Regions from separate parts of the Burkholderia sp. BCC1999 genome, predicted to be linked through region 3. Evidence: predicted binding sites of a transcription regulator. Region 3 holds the regulator's gene; each other region holds the start of a gene.
The links. The regulator FliA, encoded in region 3, starts transcription of late flagellar genes. The targets are predictions, from matches to a motif close to CTAAAGTTTNNNNNNNNNNNGCCGNTA.
Positions count from the first base shown of each region.

Region 1: U5809_RS30890 (flagellin domain-containing protein) is a predicted target of FliA. The motif match lies at 2,061-2,087, and genes of this name have one in related genera.
Region 2: fliS (flagellar export chaperone FliS) is a predicted target of FliA. The motif match lies at 2,108-2,134, and genes of this name have one in related genera.
Region 4: motA (flagellar motor stator protein MotA) is a predicted target of FliA. The motif match lies at 2,375-2,401, and genes of this name have one in related genera.

Region 1 covers NZ_CAJPHP010000029.1:60,121-64,319, forward strand. Annotated here, with positions in the region: gene fliD (flagellar filament capping protein FliD) at 1-954, opposite strand, end outside; gene U5809_RS30890 (flagellin domain-containing protein) at 1,142-1,966, opposite strand; gene rpsU (30S ribosomal protein S21) at 2,488-2,700, shown strand; gene U5809_RS30900 (TonB-dependent receptor) at 2,858-4,199, opposite strand, start outside.
Region 2 covers NZ_CAJPHP010000019.1:63,584-67,782, reverse strand. Annotated here, with positions in the region: gene fliF (flagellar basal-body MS-ring/collar protein FliF) at 1-1,456, opposite strand, end outside; gene fliE (flagellar hook-basal body complex protein FliE) at 1,704-2,048, shown strand; gene fliS (flagellar export chaperone FliS) at 2,209-2,643, shown strand; gene U5809_RS25330 (flagellar protein FliT) at 2,640-2,972, shown strand; gene U5809_RS25325 (flagellar hook-length control protein FliK) at 3,073-4,199, shown strand, end outside.
Region 3 covers NZ_CAJPHP010000036.1:5,349-9,547, forward strand. Annotated here, with positions in the region: gene flhF (flagellar biosynthesis protein FlhF) at 1-1,341, shown strand, start outside; gene U5809_RS33080 (MinD/ParA family protein) at 1,334-2,152, shown strand; gene U5809_RS33085 (RNA polymerase sigma factor FliA) at 2,175-2,909, shown strand; S-adenosyl-L-homocysteine riboswitch at 2,997-3,124, shown strand; gene ahcY (adenosylhomocysteinase) at 3,157-4,199, shown strand, end outside.
Region 4 covers NZ_CAJPHP010000029.1:71,267-75,465, forward strand. Annotated here, with positions in the region: gene U5809_RS30935 (glycosyltransferase family 4 protein) at 1-636, opposite strand, end outside; gene flhD (flagellar transcriptional regulator FlhD) at 1,301-1,621, shown strand; gene flhC (flagellar transcriptional regulator FlhC) at 1,715-2,269, shown strand; gene motA (flagellar motor stator protein MotA) at 2,450-3,310, shown strand; gene motB (flagellar motor protein MotB) at 3,324-4,199, shown strand, end outside.

The DNA.
Region 1 (4,199 bases), on a different contig from region 3:
CAGCATCGAATCGCCGAGCAGCGGCCCGGCTGTCGACGTGTTCGGATCGTACGACGACAGCGACTGTGCGGTCGTCACGTAGGTGTTGTATGCGCTGACGAACGCGTTGATCGCGGTCGTCGTGGCCGTCGTGTCGGGGGACAGCGTGACCGTCTGGGTCGTGTTCAGCGCCTGCGTCGTCAGGTTCAGCGTGACACCCGTCAGCACGCCCGACACGCTGTTGGACGCGCTCGTCACCGGCGTGCCGTCGACCGTCAGCTTCGCGTCGGCGGCGGGTGTCACGGTCGAGTAGCCCGAGGTCAGCTTCGAATTGACGCCAGTGCCCGTCACCGACACCGCGTTGGCCGCACCGGTGTTGTTCGACTGGATCACGAGGTGCTGGCCGTCCGAGCCGGTGATCACAGAGGCGGTGACGCCCGGGTTGCCGGCGGTCGTGTTGATCGATTTCGCGATGTCGGACAGCGATGCGCCGGCGGCGACGTTGACGTTGAAGGGCGTGCCCGTGCCGAGCGTGATGCTCAGCGAACCGGCGGAGATCGTGTCCGTGGACGTGACGCCGGCCGACGACAGCTTGTTCGCGGTGGCGAGCTGCGTGACGTTGACCGCATACGAGCCGGCCACTGCGCCGCCGCCGCTCTTGACCGACGCGGTGATGCCGTTGCCGCTCGCGGTTGCCGCGAGACCGCTCAGCGTCGTGCCGTTCGACAGGCCAGTGATCGCGGTCTGCAGCGCCGACAGCGCCGATTTCAGTTTGCCGACCGCCGACAGTTCGGTGTTGTCGGCCGTCTGCTTGTTCGTGATGGTGGTCTGCTGGCCGATGGTCTTGGCCTGCACCAGCGACGTGACGAGCGAATTGACGTCGAGCGTCGAATTGGTCGCGCCGCTGATGATCGATTGTCCGGCTTGCGCCAGGATGCTGCCGATATCCGTCGTGCTTGTGCTCGTCGTGGTCATGCGGGTGCTCCAGTCGTTTGCGCGATTGCGCGCGATCCGGCGGGTCGCCGTACTTCGGTTTCAATGCAAGCAGGGAGGCATGCCTCCCTGGAGTGTCGGGTTCGACGAATCGAATCGGCGCCGTCGCGCGTCGCAACGCGGACGACGCCGTGCGCGCGGGCGGACCGCCCGGCGCGGGTGTTCCCGATTACTGCAGGAGCTTCAGGACTTGCTGCGGCAGCGAGTTCGCTTGCGCGAGCACCGAGATGCCGGCTTGCTGCAGCACTTGCGCCTTGCTCAGGTTCGCCGTTTCCGTCGCGAAGTCCGCGTCGGTGATCTGCGAACGCGCTGCGCTCATGTTCGTTGCCTGGGTTTGCGTCGTGGTGATCGCAGCCTGGAACGTGTTTTGTGCTGCACCCAGCGTTGCCTGGAACGTGTTCACGTTCTTCAGTGCCGCGTCGATTGCCGTCATGGCCGACTGTGCGCTCGTCTGGTCGCTGACCGACAGACCGCTCAGGCTCAGGCCTGCGCCCGTGCTCGTCCACACCGTCGCGCCGAAGTTGACGGCAACGGTCTGGTTGGCGGATGCGCCGACCTGGAACGTGACGTTGCCGGCGTTGCTCAGGATGGTCTGGCCGTTGAACGACGTTTGCGTTGCCACGCGGTCGATTTCGCCGAGACGCGTCGTGACTTCAGCTTGCAGGTTCGCACGTGCGTTCGAATCCAGCGAGCCGTCGCCTGCTTCGACTGCCAGCGTACGGATACGCTGCAGGTTGTCGACGGTCGACTGCAGCGCGCCGGCTGCGGTCTGGATCATCGAGATGCCGTTGTTCGCGTTCGACACGCCTTGGGTCAGCGCGTTGATCGCTGCCGTTTGCGACGTCGAGATCGCGAGACCTGCCGCGTCGTCGGCTGCCGTGTTGACGCGCTTGCCGGACGACAGGCGGTTGATCGCTTGCGACAGCGCGTTTTGCGAGCCCGACAGATTCGTCTGCGTCGTCAGCGAAAGGATGTTGGTGTTGATGTTCAGCATTTGCTTCCTCGTTTTGGAAAATGCCTGAGATACAGACAGGTTCTGATTTCGGCGTTGCGCTTTTTCGCGTCTGGCGCTGCCCGCCTTTCCTGGTTGACGGCGGCACCCGGCGAAAACTTTAGAGGGATGTTTGAGGAAATTCGGGACGGAATGGCCGGTTTCGCCGGGAAGGCGCGCCTGGCATGGCGGGCAGCGCGGCGGTCGGGGTGCGGGAATCGCCCGATTGGCTGGAACGTTTGCCCACGGTCGACAAAAGGATGGTTTTGTCTGTGATTCCCTGCTATGATGGCGGGCTGAATTGAGATTTCTGTCGAGGCCCTGCCGTTTTCGGCATGTCTGCTGGCAGTCAAACGCGGCGCTGCACGCAGCTTGTGAAGCGTACTCGCGGTGCTTTCCGCCTCTCTTTTCCGGCCTCCGAGGCCGTATTTCCGCTCGTTTCGCCTGTTGTGGGGACGCCCGGATGGCCGGTGCGTGGCGCTTGGCCGCTACGTTTTTGACCGTTTAAGCAATTTAGGAACGACATGACGACGATTCTTCTGAAAGAAAACGAGCCGTTCGAAGTGGCGATTCGCCGCTTTCGTCGCGCTATCGAAAAAAATGGCCTGATCGCTGAACTGCGTGAGCGCCAGTCTTACGAAAAGCCGACCGCAGTCCGCAAGCGCAAGAAGGCAGCAGCCGTCAAGCGCCTGCACAAGCGTCTGCGCAGCCAGATGCTGCCGAAGAAGCTCCACTAAGAGCGTCTGACGGTTTGCCGCGAAACGGCGGAGTGTGCCTCGAAAGAGGCCGCTCCGCCGTTTTGCTTTTGGGGTCCGGGAAAATCCCGAGGCCACCGTGGGCGGCCGCTCCGGCCAAGGGCTGATCGCCGGCGGTATGCGGTCGCCGGCGCGGCGTTCAGAAGTCGATCTTCGCGTTCAGGCTCACCGTGCGCGGGTCGCCCGGCTTCACGTAATCCGCGTACTGGTATTCCCAGTAGCGGCGGCCCAGCACGTTGTCGATCGACGCGCGCAGCGTCACGTCGTGGCGGCCGACCCGCGTCAGGTAGCGCGCGCCCGCATTGACGACGAGAAAGCCCGGCGCGTCGAGGCCGCCGGCCGCGCGCAGCGGTGTCGCGCCGGTGAATTTCGCGTCGACGCCGAGCGTCAGCCCCGGCACGCCCGGCACCGCATAGCCGACGTCGCCGGCGAGCACGAAGCGTGGCGCGCCTGCAACGCGATTGCCGTTGTTGCCGACCCCGTTCGCATACCACGCGTCGAGCAGCATCGCGTCGACGCCCGCGTTCCAGCGCGTGCCGAACTTCGCGCGCGCGCCGAACTCGATCCCCTGGATGATCGATTCGCCGTCCTGCACGTAGACGTTCGCGGCATTCGCATACTCGGCGCTGCGTTCGATGCGGAACACTGCGGCCGTCGCGCTCCAGCGCGCATGCTCGCTCTTGATCCCGAGCTCGTATTGCTTGCTGCGCAACGGCTTGAGCATCTGGCCCGCGTTCGCGTAGACGTCGTTCACGCGGCTGCCGGGCTCGAGCGATTCGGCGTAGCTGGCATACGCGGTGGTCGTCGGCGCGAGCTTGAACATCACCGCGAAGGTCGGCGTCACGACGCCGTTCTGGCGGTAGCCGGGATCCTCGGCGCCGCTCGCCTGGAACGACCGCTGCTCGTAGTTCATGTAGCGCACGCCGGCGAGCACCGACCAGCGCTCGGTGAGCTGCACGGTGTCGCTCGCGAACAACGATTTCTGCACGATCTCGCTCGTGCGGTACTGGATGAAGCCGTGCGGGCTCTCGTAGCGGTACGGATTCGGCGCATAGAAGTTGCCCGCGCCGAGCGGCACGAACACGCTGTTCGCCGAATAGTCGTTCGCCTGCTTCTGCCACGATGCGCCGAGCACGATCTGATGGCTGAATGGGCCCGTGCGCACCTTGCCCTCGACCATCGCGCGCCACTGGCTGAAGCGGTGATCCTCCATCCCGACGTAGCGGCTGTCGGTGTAGTTGCCGGCCGCGTCCTGCAGGTACAGCGTGCTTTCGTTGCGGCGGCGCGTCGCCTTGCTGTAGCTGTACGCGACGTCGAGCTGCCAGTCGGGCGCGAGCTGGTATTGCAGCCCCGCCGTGTACAGCTGCAGGTTCGTGTTCAGGTACTGGTCCTTGCCGCCGAGGTTCGTCGAGCCGCCGCTGATCGTTGCGGGCAGCGCGCCGCCCGGATAACTGCCGGTGAAGATCGACGGCGTCTGGCCC
Region 2 (4,199 bases), on a different contig from region 3:
CTTCCTTCGCCATCGCGATCATGTCGGGCTGGCGCCACCACGGCAGGTCGGCGTACGGGTCGGCGACGGTCGAGAACGCGCTGTTCACGACGTTCACCGAGTCGCCGCGCTTCTCGTCGTAGCCCATCGCGTCCTTCACGAGCTGCTCGACCTGCGCGAGCTTCGCGGGCGGCAGCGGCTGCATCGTCACGTGGCCCTTCGCATCGGCGACCGGCTGGTAGTTGACGACGACCGCGACCGACAGCCGCTTCACGTTGCCCATCGGTTGTTCGAGGTGACGGATCGTCTTGTCGACTTCGTAGTTGGTCGTCTGGTCCTTGCGGTCGCTGACGGGCGTCGTCTGCGGCCCGTTCTGGCCGTTGCCGGCGACGATCGGCGCGGAAGCCGGCTGCGGCGGCGTGTTCGACAGCGCGCCCGGCACGCCCGACGCGCCGCCCTGCGCGAGTTCGGTCGCGCTGCTGGTTTGCTGGCTGCGGATCGCGGATTGCTGCGGATTACCGTTCGGGCCGTAGCTTTCCGACGTCTGCTCGATCTTCGAGAAATCGAGGTCCGCGCTGACCTGCGAACGCGCGTTGCCGGCGCCGAAGATCGGCGCGAGGATCGCGTCGATGCGCTTCTGCGTGTTGTGCTCGACCTGCTGCACGTACTTGAGCTGGCTTGCGTCGAGGCCGGAGGCGGATGCGGTCTGGGTCAGCAGGTTGCCGTCCTGGTCGACGATCGTCACGTTCTTCGCGGGCATGTCGGGCACGCCGGACGACACCATCCGCGTGATCGCCTGGACCTGGCCCTCGTCGAGCACGCGGCCCGGGTAGAGGTCGACGAACACCGACGCGCTCGGCGCTTCCTTGTCGCGCACGAACACCGACGGCTTCGGGATCGCGAGATGCACGCGCGCGCCGCGCACGGCATTGATCGATTCGATGGTGCGCTGCAGCTCGCCTTCGAGTGCGCGCTGGTAATTGATCTGCTCGGCGAACTGGCTGATGCCGAATTTCTGGTTGTCCATCAGCTCGAAGCCGACCGAGCCACCCTTCGGCAGCCCCATCGCGGCGAGCTTCAGGCGCGTTTCGTGCACCTGGTTCGACGGCACGAGGATCGCGCCGCCGGCATCGGCGAACTTGTAGGGAACGTTTGCCTGCTGGAGCGCGGTAATGATCGCGCCGCCGTCGCGGTCCGACAGGTTGCTGTACAGCACGCGGTAGTCGGGCGCGCGGCTCCACAGCACGAGCGCGGTGATCGCGGCGATCGCGAGCGCGACGACGATCAGGAACGGCAGCTTCGGGTTGCCCTTCATCCGCGAGATGCCGGGAATGCGTTCCGCGAAGCCGCCCAGCCCGAAGTCAGCGCCGGCGACGCCCGCGCCCGGCAACGCGGCGGCCGCGGCGGCGCCTGGCGCCGGGCTGGCGAGGCCCGCGCGGGCGTCGGGGTTGATCAGCGAGTTGGCCTGCGAATCCATGCGTCGAGTTTCTCCGGAGCGGGACCACTGAGCTCGCTCGGACGAGCGGGCGGACAATGACACGATGCGATTATCGTGATCCGCGCCGCACTCCGATCGACCGAAAAGAGCGGGGTTTCCCCCGTACTTTCTCGGCTTTGACGCGCGGCGCGCTGCTATCCTTTTTCGCGATCCGGCATGGTGCGCGTGGTGCGGCGCCGGCGGATCCGCCCGGTGCGTCCGGGTCTTCTCTAAGTCTGGGGACAGCATGACTGCGAACGTCAGCGGAATCGGTTCGGTGTTGCAACAGATGCAGTCGATGGCCGCGCAGGCGTCCGGCGGCGTCGCGAGCCCGACGGCGGCGCTTGCCGGCTCGGGCGCGGCGACGGCCAGCACGTTCGCGAGCGCGATGAAGGCGTCGCTCGACAAGATCAGCGGCGACCAGCAGCACGCGCTCGGCGAGGCGAAGGCGTTCGAGGTCGGCGCGCCGAACGTATCGCTGAACGACGTGATGGTCGACATGCAGAAAGCCAACATCGGCTTCCAGTTCGGACTCCAGGTCCGCAACAAGCTCGTGAGCGCCTACAACGACATCATGCAGATGTCGGTGTGACAGGCGGGCCGGGCGGGCCGGCGAGCCGGCTTTCCGTGCCCGGCGGCGGCCGCGTGCGCCTAAAGCTTTTCAAATCCCTTCCGATAACTCCGGAGAAGGCCGCGCCGTGCGACGCACGGTGGCGGCGACCGTATAGCCAAGGCAGAACAAGGAGAAGCGCATGTTTTCCCCAGGACACGCTGGAGCCAGTGCATACGCGCGTGTCGGCGTCGAGACGGGGGTGATGGGCGCCTCCCCGCACCGGCTGATCGCGATGCTGTACCAGGGCGCGCGGCAAGCGATCGCGCTGGCGCGCATGCATTTGCAGCAAGGTAACGTGCCCGCGCGCGGAGAAGCGATCGGCAAGGCGATCGGGATCGTCGAGAGCGGCCTGCAGGCCTCGCTGAATCGCGACGCGGGCGGCGAGATCGCAGAGCGGCTGTACGCGCTGTACGCGTATATCGGCCGGCGCCTGCTCGACGCGAACGCGCAGGCGAGCGACGCGATGCTGGTCGAGGTCGACGGGCTGCTCGCGACGCTCGAGGAAGCATGGACGGGCATCGCCCCGGAAGTCGCGCGGATGGCCGCGCAACAGGCAGCGGAAGCATCACGATGAATCACAAGGCCGAATACTTCGCACGTTACGAGGCGCTCGCCGCCGTGTCGGGGCGCATGCTGTGCGCCGCCCGCGGCGCCGACTGGAGCGCGTTGCCGGGGTTGCAGGCCGAATTCATGCAGCTTGTCGACGGGCTGAAGGAAGCCGATCCGGGCGTCGCGCTCGACGAATCGGATCTCGGCCGCAAGCTCGACCTGATCCGCCGCATCCTGGCCGACGACGCGGCGATCCGCGATCTCGCGAGCCCGGACGTCGCGCGGCTGTCCGCGCTGTTCGAGGCGCGGCGCTCGACCAAGGTATTGACCGATCTCTACCGCGCGCGCGGGTAGGGCCCGTTTCCGGGGAGACGGACGCGCTGTACCCGTGGGCGGCACCGGCGTGCCGTGCCCGGATTCGCAACGATGTGGCTGAGGTGAGCAGGCTCCGATCATGACCGGTATCGACACCGTTGCGGCCGCGCTGCTGGCGAGCCGCCTCGACAGCCTGCTGACCGACACCGTATCGGCGCCCGCCGGCGGCGGCGCGACCGCGCAGGTCGGCACGCCGGGCGCCGGCGCGTCGTCCTCGCCCCAGGCCGGCAGCCCGCCGGCCGCGCCGCCGGCCTCCACGCAGACGGCGCTGTCCGACGTCGGACGCGTGCTCGACGCGATTTCTCGCGCGGGCGGCGATGCGACGCCCGCGATTGCCGGGCGCACGCCGCTGCTGGCCGATCCCACCGTGCTGCTGACCGATCCGGCCGTGCCGGCGCCCGTTCCCGCTACGCCGGCGTCAGCGGCCTCTGCCCCGGCCACGTCGTCTCCGCCTGCCTCCGCAGCGGCATCGTCCGCGGCCACACGTGAAGCGGCCGCACCGTTGCCGGTCGCGGCGCTGCGTGCGGCGCTCGCGCAGGCCGTGAGCGAGAGCGGCCTCTTCTACGAATCCCATCTGGCGCAGTGGCTGGCCGGCCAGCGTCCGCTCGCGGCGCTGATGCGCGAGCCGCAGGCGCGCCTGACGGCCGCGCTCGCGCCGGCCGACCGCGATGCCCTGCCGCCCGGCGCGACCGACCTGCTCGACGAACTGCTGGCGCAGCGTCCGCCGCTACCCGCGACCGCGCGGGCGGCCGCGCAGCCGGGCACACCGGCCCAGGGCGGCGCGCCGGCCCGCGATCCCGCGCAGGCGATGCCGGCGGCTGCCCGGCAGGGCGCATCGTTGCCGGGCGATACTGCCGATCCGCTGGGCGCGCATGCCGACACGCGCTGGACGCCTGCGCGGGCCGACCTGGCTGCCGCGTCGTCCGATCCGCAGGCGCAGACGCTCGCGACCGTCCATCCGGCCGCCATACCGATCGTCAGGCAGCAGCTCGATGCGCTCGCGACCGACCAGTTTCGCTGGACCGGCGAGGCCTGGCCGGGCGCGCGGCTCGACTGGACGATCGAGCCCGACGAGCCGGGCAACCGTGGGCAGCGCGACGGTGGCGACGACGCGGGCGACGGCATCGCCTGGCGCACGCGCCTGACGCTGACGCTGCCGTCGCTAGGTACGGTCGACGCGGAACTCGTGCTGAACGGTACGCAGCT
Region 3 (4,199 bases):
GCCGCCGATACGCCGGCCGCCGGTGCATCCGAACCCGCACCGTGGCTGGTCGAGCACGCGAAGCGCCTGACGCAGCAGCGCGACGCGCTGATCGCACGCGCGCAGTCGCCGGCCGCGCCGCCCGCGAGCGCGAGCGCGCCGCAGGCCGCCGCGCGCGCGACGCCGCCCGACTGGGCGCGCGACATCGTGCGCGACGCCGAGCGCCGGATGCCGGCCGCCGCCACCCGCGCGCCCGACACGAGCGCCGCGCACGCGGCGAAGACGGCCGAGCGCACGCGCCTGCCCGCCGACGCGGCCGCCGCGGTGGCCGATGCGGTGAAGTCGCGCATCGAGCGGATCGTCAACGACACGGTGATGCAGGAACTCGGCGAACTGCGCGGCATGCTGGAAGAGCAGTTCGACAGCCTGAAGTGGCACGACCGCCAGCGTCGCAGCGCCGTGCACGGCGCGCTGACGAAGCACCTGTTCGCGGCCGGTTTCTCCGCGCAGCTCGTACGGATGCTGGTCGACAACCTGCCGTCCGGCGACGGCGCGCAGACCTTCGAACAGGCTGCCGAATGGGCGCAGTCGGTGCTCGCGTCGAACCTGCCGGTGCTCGACAGCGAGGATGCGCTGATGGAGCGCGGCGGCGTGTTCGCGCTGATGGGGCCGACGGGCGTCGGCAAGACGACCACCACCGCGAAGCTGGCCGCGCGCTGCGTGATGCGCTTCGGCGCGAGCAAGGTCGCGCTGCTGACCACCGACAGCTACCGGATCGGCGGCCACGAGCAGCTGCGCATCTTCGGCAAGATCCTCGGCGTGCCGGTGCACGCGGTGAAGGATGCGGGCGATCTCGCGCTCGCACTGTCCGAGCTGCGCAACAAGCACATCGTGCTGATCGACACGATCGGCATGAGCCAGCGCGACCGCGCGGTGTCCGACCAGATCGCGATGCTGCATGGCGCGAACGCGCCGGTGCAGCGCCTGCTGCTGCTCAACGCGACGAGCCACGGCGACACGCTCAACGAAGTCGTGCAGGCGTACCGCAGCGCGGGCGAACATCCGCAGGCGGCATCCCCAGACCTGGCCGGCTGCATCCTCACGAAGCTCGACGAAGCGACCCACCTCGGCGGCGTGCTCGACACGGTGATCCGCTACAAGCTGCCGGTCCACTACGTGTCGACCGGCCAGAAGGTGCCGGAGAACCTGTACGTCGCCTCGACCAAATTCCTGCTGAAGAGCGCGTTCTGCGTGCCGCGCGACGGTTCCCCCTTCGTGCCGCAAGACGAGGACATGCCGACGCTGCTTTCCGCACTGACCGCACGTTCCACTGCCGAGCTGCACGAGGTGCGATTTGGATAAACGGATCATCGACCAGGCCGAAGGGCTGCGGCGCCTGCTGGCCGGGCGCGCGTCGCGCATCGTCGCGGTGACGGGCGGGCCGACGGGTGTCGGCTGCACGTCCACCATCGTGAACCTGGCTACGGCGCTCGCGTCGCTCGGCAAGGACGTGCTCGTCGTCGACGAACGCGCCGACGTGCATTCGGCCAGCGCGACCCTGGCGGGCGCATGGCTGCGCGACGGCGAACGCACGCGGGTGGCCGCCGGCTTCGGCCTGTGCGCGGCGGCGCGGCTCGCGCGCGCCGGCTACAGCGACGCGCAACTGAGCGATTTCATCGACGGGCCGGCCGACATCGTGCTGGTCGACACGCAACTCGGCGCCGACGGTTCGTTCTCGGCGCTCGCACGCGAAGCGCACGACGTGCTGGTCGTCACGCGCGTTGCCGCGCAGGCGATCACCGAGGCGTACGCGTGCATGAAGCGGCTGCATTTCGCGCACGCGTTCGCGCAGTTCCGCGTGCTGACCAATCACGTCGGCAGCCACGCGGACGCGAAGACGGCCTTCGACAACCTCGCGGGCGTCGCGAGCCGCTACCTGACCGTGTCGATCGCCGACGCGGGCTGCGTGAGCGCCGATCCGCTCGTCGAGCATGCACGCGAACTGATGCATGCGGTGGTCGACGCGTTCCCGTCGTCGGCGGCCGCGCGCGATTACCGGCAGATTGCCGCCGACCTGCTGTACTGGCCGATGCGCCCGCGTTCGGGCGCGGGGCGCGCGGTCCACGCGGGCGGCAAGCCGTCGTATGAGGCGGGCGCGGCACACGCCGCGTGAGCGCCACCGGAAGGAGAGAGCCATGATGTACAACGCTCAAGGAAAGATGTCCCAGGCCGACGTGCTCGCGCAATATGCGCCGCTCGTGCGCCGCCTCGGGCTGCAGCTCGTCGCGAAGATGCCGGCGAGCGTCGACCTCGACGACCTGATCCAGGCCGGCATGATCGGCCTGATGGACGCGGCCGGCCGCTACAAGGAAGACCAGGGCGCGCAGTTCGAGACCTACGCGACGCAGCGCATCCGCGGCGCGATGCTCGACGAGCTGCGCAGCAACGACTGGCTGCCGCGCAGCCTGCGCAAGACGTCGCGCGAGGTCGAGCACGCGGTGCACCAGGTCGAACAGCATCTCGGCCGCTCGGCGAGCGAGACCGAGATCGCGGAGCACCTGAAGATGCCGCTCGACGAATACCAGGGGATGCTGCAGGACCTGCACGGCAGCCAGCTCATCTACTACGAGGATTTCGACCGCGCGGCCGACGACGAGCCGTTTCTCGACCGCTATCGCGTCGATCACGCCGATCCGCTGTCGTCGCTGCTCGACGAGCATCTGCGCGAGGCGCTCGTCGAGGCGATCGAGCGGCTGCCGGAGCGGGAGAAGCTGCTGATGTCGCTGTACTACGAACGGGGTCTGAATCTGCGCGAGATCGGCGCGGTGCTCGAGGTGAGCGAGTCGCGCGTGTGCCAGCTGCACAGCCAGGCCGTCGCGCGCCTGCGCGCGCGGCTGCGCGAGCAGGCCTGGGTCGGCGCGGAGTCCTGACCCTTTCAGGGCGGCCCTGCGCGCCGACGCCGCGCGCTGGTGCCGTGCTCGCGCATTTCGCGCGCCGATTTGCTACAATCCCCTCCGTTTTCCGAGGAGCGTTGCGACGGACCCTCTGCGTCCGCCAGGCTCGGAAGGCTTCACCAAGCAGCCGTGCGGCGCGCGTTCAGCGTGTTGTCGCGCCGGCCCCGCTTCCTGAACGGCGCTCACGTCACCAATCTAGAAACTTTTTAGAAAGGAGGGCGTGATGAACGCCATTATCGATTCCAAGGCTTCCCACGATTACGTCGTCGCCGACATGGCGCTGGCCGGCTGGGGCCGCAAGGAACTCAACATCGCCGAGACCGAAATGCCGGGCCTCGTGCAGATCCGTGACGAATACAAGGCGCAGCAGCCGCTGAAGGGCGCGCGCATCGCCGGTTCGCTGCACATGACGATCCAGACGGGCGTGCTGATCGAGACGCTGAAGGCGCTCGGCGCGGACGTCCGCTGGGCCTCGTGCAACATCTTCTCGACGCAGGATCACGCCGCGGCCGCGATCGTCGAAGCCGGCACGCCGGTGTTCGCGTTCAAGGGCGAGTCGCTCGACGAATACTGGGAGTTCTCGCACCGCATCTTCGAATGGCCGAACGGCGAATTCGCGAACATGATCCTGGACGACGGCGGCGACGCAACGCTGCTGCTGATCCTCGGCTCGAAGGCCGAGAAGGACCGTTCGGTGATCGCGAAGCCGACCAACGAGGAAGAAGTCGCGCTGTACAAGTCGATCGCGAAGCACCTCGACGCGGACCCGACCTGGTACTCGACGCGCCTCGCGCACATCAAGGGCGTGACCGAAGAAACCACGACCGGCGTGCACCGCCTGTACCAGATGGAAAAGGACGGCCGCCTGCCGTTCCCGGCGTTCAACGTGAACGATTCGGTCACGAAGTCGAAGTTCGACAACCTGTACGGCTGCCGTGAATCGCTGGTCGACGGCATCAAGCGCGCGACCGACGTGATGATCGCGGGCAAGGTCGCGGTCGTTGCCGGCTACGGCGACGTGGGCAAGGGCTGCGCGCAGTCGCTGCGCGGCCTCGGCGCGACCGTGTGGGTCACCGAAATCGATCCGATCTGCGCGCTGCAGGCGGCGATGGAAGGCTACCGCGTCGTGACGATGGAATACGCGGCCGACAAGGCCGACATCTTCGTGACGGCAACCGGCAACTTCCACGTGATCGGCCATGACCACATGAAGGCGATGCGCCACAACGCGATCGTCTGCAACATCGGTCACTTCGACTCGGAAAT
Region 4 (4,199 bases), on a different contig from region 3:
GGCGTCGGCCTTGTCGACCTTCGCGGCGATCTTCAGCGGCAACCCGCTTTGCGCGGCGATCCGGATCGCGGTGTCGACACGCTTTTCGGGACAGATCCGGCCGAGGAACGCGAGGTATTCGGGCTTCACGCCGGGCTGCGGCGTGAGCAGTGTGTCGGGCAGCCCGTGATACACGGTGCCGGCCCACGCGGCCTGCGGCAGCGGCTTGCGCTGGTTGTTCGAGATCGACACGACCGGCGCGTCCGGGAACGCGTCGAACACCGGCTGCAGTTCCGGCAGGTCGAGGCGGCCGTGCAGCGTCGTCACGTACGGCGTGTCGAGGCGCGACATCAGCGGGAACGGCAGGTAGTCGAGGTGGAAGTGCAGCACGTCGAATTCGTGCGCGACCCGGGCGACCTGCTCGAGGAGCCGCATGTGGGGCGCCATCGAATCGCGAATCGACGGGTCGAGCCGCAGTGCGCGCGGCCACGCCGCCTCGAGACGGGCCGACGTGACGGAGTCGCCGCTGGCGAACAGCGTCACGTCGTGGCCGAGTTCGACGAGCGCCTCGGTGAGGTAGGACACGACACGCTCGGTGCCGCCGTAGAGTTTCGGCGGAACGGCTTCGTAAAGCGGCGCGATCTGGGCAATTCGCATGGGGGTTCTCCGGTTTCGATCCGTGGGCGCCGTGGCGCCGGTGTGGATCCCATCCAACGTTGCGGAACTCGCCGACGCACGCGTTTGGCGTTACGTGGCCGGGCCCTGGACGGGGTGCGCGGGGCGCCGGACGGCAAGCTGCGGGGCGGGCCGGCACGGCTCGCGCCGCCGCCCATTGGAGTCCATTATCGATATCGCCCTGCGGGGTTCGAGTGTTTTTTCAAACACTTAAGGCTTGTTACACGATGAAATACGCGAAAACCCCGAGAAAAAGGGCGGGGAATCATGAATCGAGATGACCGCAACTATTGTTGCGCTATCGTGAAAAACCACTATAATTTTTACCGATCCGATTGTCGGCAGCCCTGCCGGCAAGCCTTCCGCTACCGAGCGGCGGCCATCGGTACCCGCACAGCCTAATTCGCGCTGTCACCCGCCTTCCCGATTGCCTCTTTAAATTCGCTTTGTCGGAAAAATTCCTACACGGTTTACAGACAAATCCTGCATGGCATACGCCACTTCGCTGATACCGGCATAAATGCCGTTTGGCCAAAATTCGCCCTGTAAGACTATAAACGAGCCGACCGAGCGCCCAGAGCGCTCCGAGCGAGCAAACGTTTTCATAACACGAATGGCCAAAGCAAAGCTCTTTAACGGGGGAATCATGAGCGCTACCAGCGAAATGCTCAGTGAGATCAAAGAGGTCAACCTGTCGTACCTCCTCCTCGCGCAACGCCTGCTGCGGGAAGACAAGGCGATGGGCATGTTCCGCATGGGAATTTCCCAGGAACTCGCCGACGTGCTCGCCAACCTCACGCTCGCACAGACCGTGAAGCTTGCCGCGTCGAACCAGATGCTGTGCCGCTTCCGCTTCGACGATCACGCGTTGCTGTCGTCGCTCGCCGACAAGGGCCGTAGCGATGTCGTCGCGCACGCCCACTCGGCCATCCTGATGGCCGGGCAGCAGGTCGAAAGCGTCCGCTGATCCATCCCGCCTTGCGTTGTGTCCCGGCGTGCCGCGCCGGAGGGCAGCGTATTGGCCATCCATCCGAACAACGTCAAGCGGACGGTTATCACCATGGCAAGCAAAAGCGTCGTGATCGAGGTGAAGGAAATCACCCTCGCCATCGAACTGATCGAACTGGGCGCCCGGCTGCAACTGCTGGAGGCGGAGACGAGCCTGTCGCGGGACCGTCTGATCAAGCTGTACAAGGAACTGAAGGGCGTGTCGCCGCCGAAGGGGATGCTGCCGTTCTCGACCGACTGGTTCATGACGTGGCAGCCGAACATCCACTCGTCGCTGTTCTACAACATCTACCGGTTCATGCAGGATCACGGCCGCTGCGATCCGATCCAGTCGATCGTGAAGGCGTACCGGCTCTATCAGGAGCACGTGAACCTGTCCGGCGACGAGGCCGCGCTGAGCCTCACGCGGGCGTGGACGCTCGTGCGCTTCTTCGATTCGGGGATGCTGCAGATGACCCCGTGCACGCGCTGCGGCGGCCACTTCGTCGCGCATGCGCATGATCCGCATCAAGGTTTCGTGTGTGGCCTGTGCCAGCCGCCGTCGCGCGCGGGCAAGACCCGCAAGGCCGCCGCCGCGCGCGCCGAACTGGCTGCCGCCGCGGCCTGAGCGCCAGGCAGGGCGGGGCCGGGCCGGGCGCGGGCGGTTGCCGCGGGCCGCGCGAATCGTCCCTGCATTGCTGGTAAACACCGTCGGGCCGTGGCCGGGCGGCCGCGAAAGTTTTCCTGCCGACTGCCGTAAACCTGTTTAACGGCGGTCTCCCCGCCGGTCTTTCGTGAGGGACAGGCAGTGCTGATTATCGTGGGAACACTCGTGACGCTGTTGTCCGTCTTCGGCGGCTATGCGCTGGCAGGCGGGCATCTGGGCGCATTGATCCAGCCGGTCGAGATCCTGATGATCGCGGGCGCCGGCGTCGGCGCATTCATCCTCGGCAACGGCGGCAAGACCATCAAGGCCACGCTGCGCGTGCTGCCGACGCTCTTCAAGGGCTCGAAGTACACGAAGGACGTCTATATGGAGCTGATGGCGCTGCTTTACGTGCTGCTGGCGAAGGCACGCAAGGAAGGCACGCTGACGCTCGAGGCCGACATCGACGATCCGGAAAAGAGCCCGATCTTCACGCAATACCCGAAGATCCTCGCCGATCACCACATCGTCGAATTCCTGACCGACTACCTGCGCCTGATGGTGGGCGGCAACATGAACGCGTTCGAGATCGAGAGCCTGATGGACGAGGAGATCGAGACGCACCACGCGGAAGGCGAAGGCCCCGCGCATGCGCTGATGCGCGTCGGCGACGCGATGCCGGCGTTCGGCATCGTCGCGGCCGTGATGGGCGTGGTGCACACGATGGCGTCGGCCGACAAGCCGCCCGCGGTGCTCGGCGCGATGATCGCGCAGGCGCTGGTCGGCACGTTCCTCGGGATCCTGCTGTCGTACGGGCTGATCGGGCCGCTCGCGAGCCTCGCGGAGCAGCGCGTGGCCGAGTCGACCAAGATGTTCCAGTGCATCAAGGTGACGATCCTCGCGACGCTGAACGGCTATGCGCCGGCGATTGCCGTCGAGTTCGGCCGCAAGGTGCTGTTCTCGACCGAGCGTCCGTCGTTCTCGGAGCTCGAAGAGCACGTGCGCCGCGTGAAGGCGAAGTGACGCGGAGCGCACGATGAGCAAGAGCAAGGATCGCGCGATCGTCGTCAAGCGGGTGGCCCCGGCGAAGAAGGGCCACCATGGCGGCGCATGGAAGCTCGCGTACGCGGATTTCATGACCGCGATGATGGCGTTCTTCCTGCTGATGTGGCTGCTGAGCTCGGTCACGCCGGTGCAGCTGAAGGGGATCGCCGAGTACTTCAACACGCCGCTGAAGGCCGCGCTGCTCGGCAGCGGCGATCGCAATTCGCAGGATTCCAGCATCCTCAACGCCGGCGGCCGCGACCTGTCGAGCGTCGACGCCGGCACGCTGCGCCGCACCGACGGCACGACGCAACTCGCCGATCGCGTCGCGAAGGCCGGTGACGACAACACGCGCTCGCAGGCGCAGGGCGCGCAGGACCGGCTCGAGCAGGCGCGCCTGCATGACCTGCAGATCAAGCTGATGGCCGCGATCGAGGCCAACCCGACGCTGCGCCAGTTCAAGCAGCAGATCCGCATCGACTCGACGCTGATGGGGCTGCGCATCGAGATCGTCGATACGCAGAAGCGGCCGATGTTCGCGATGTCGAGCGACAACGTCGAGCCGTACATGCGCGACATCCTGCGCGAGATCGGCAAGACGCTGAACGACGTGCCGAACCGGATCATCGTCCAGGGCCACACCGATGCCGTGCCGTACGCGGGCGGCGAGGGCGGCTACAGCAACTGGGAGCTGTCGGCCGACCGTGCGAACGCATCGCGCCGCGAGCTGATCTCCGGCGGCATGGACGAGGCGAAAGTGCTGCGCGTGCTCGGCCTCGCGTCGACGCAGAACCTGAACAAGGCCGACCCGCTCGATCCGGAAAACCGCCGGATCAGCGTGATCGTGCTGAACCGCAAATCCGAAGAG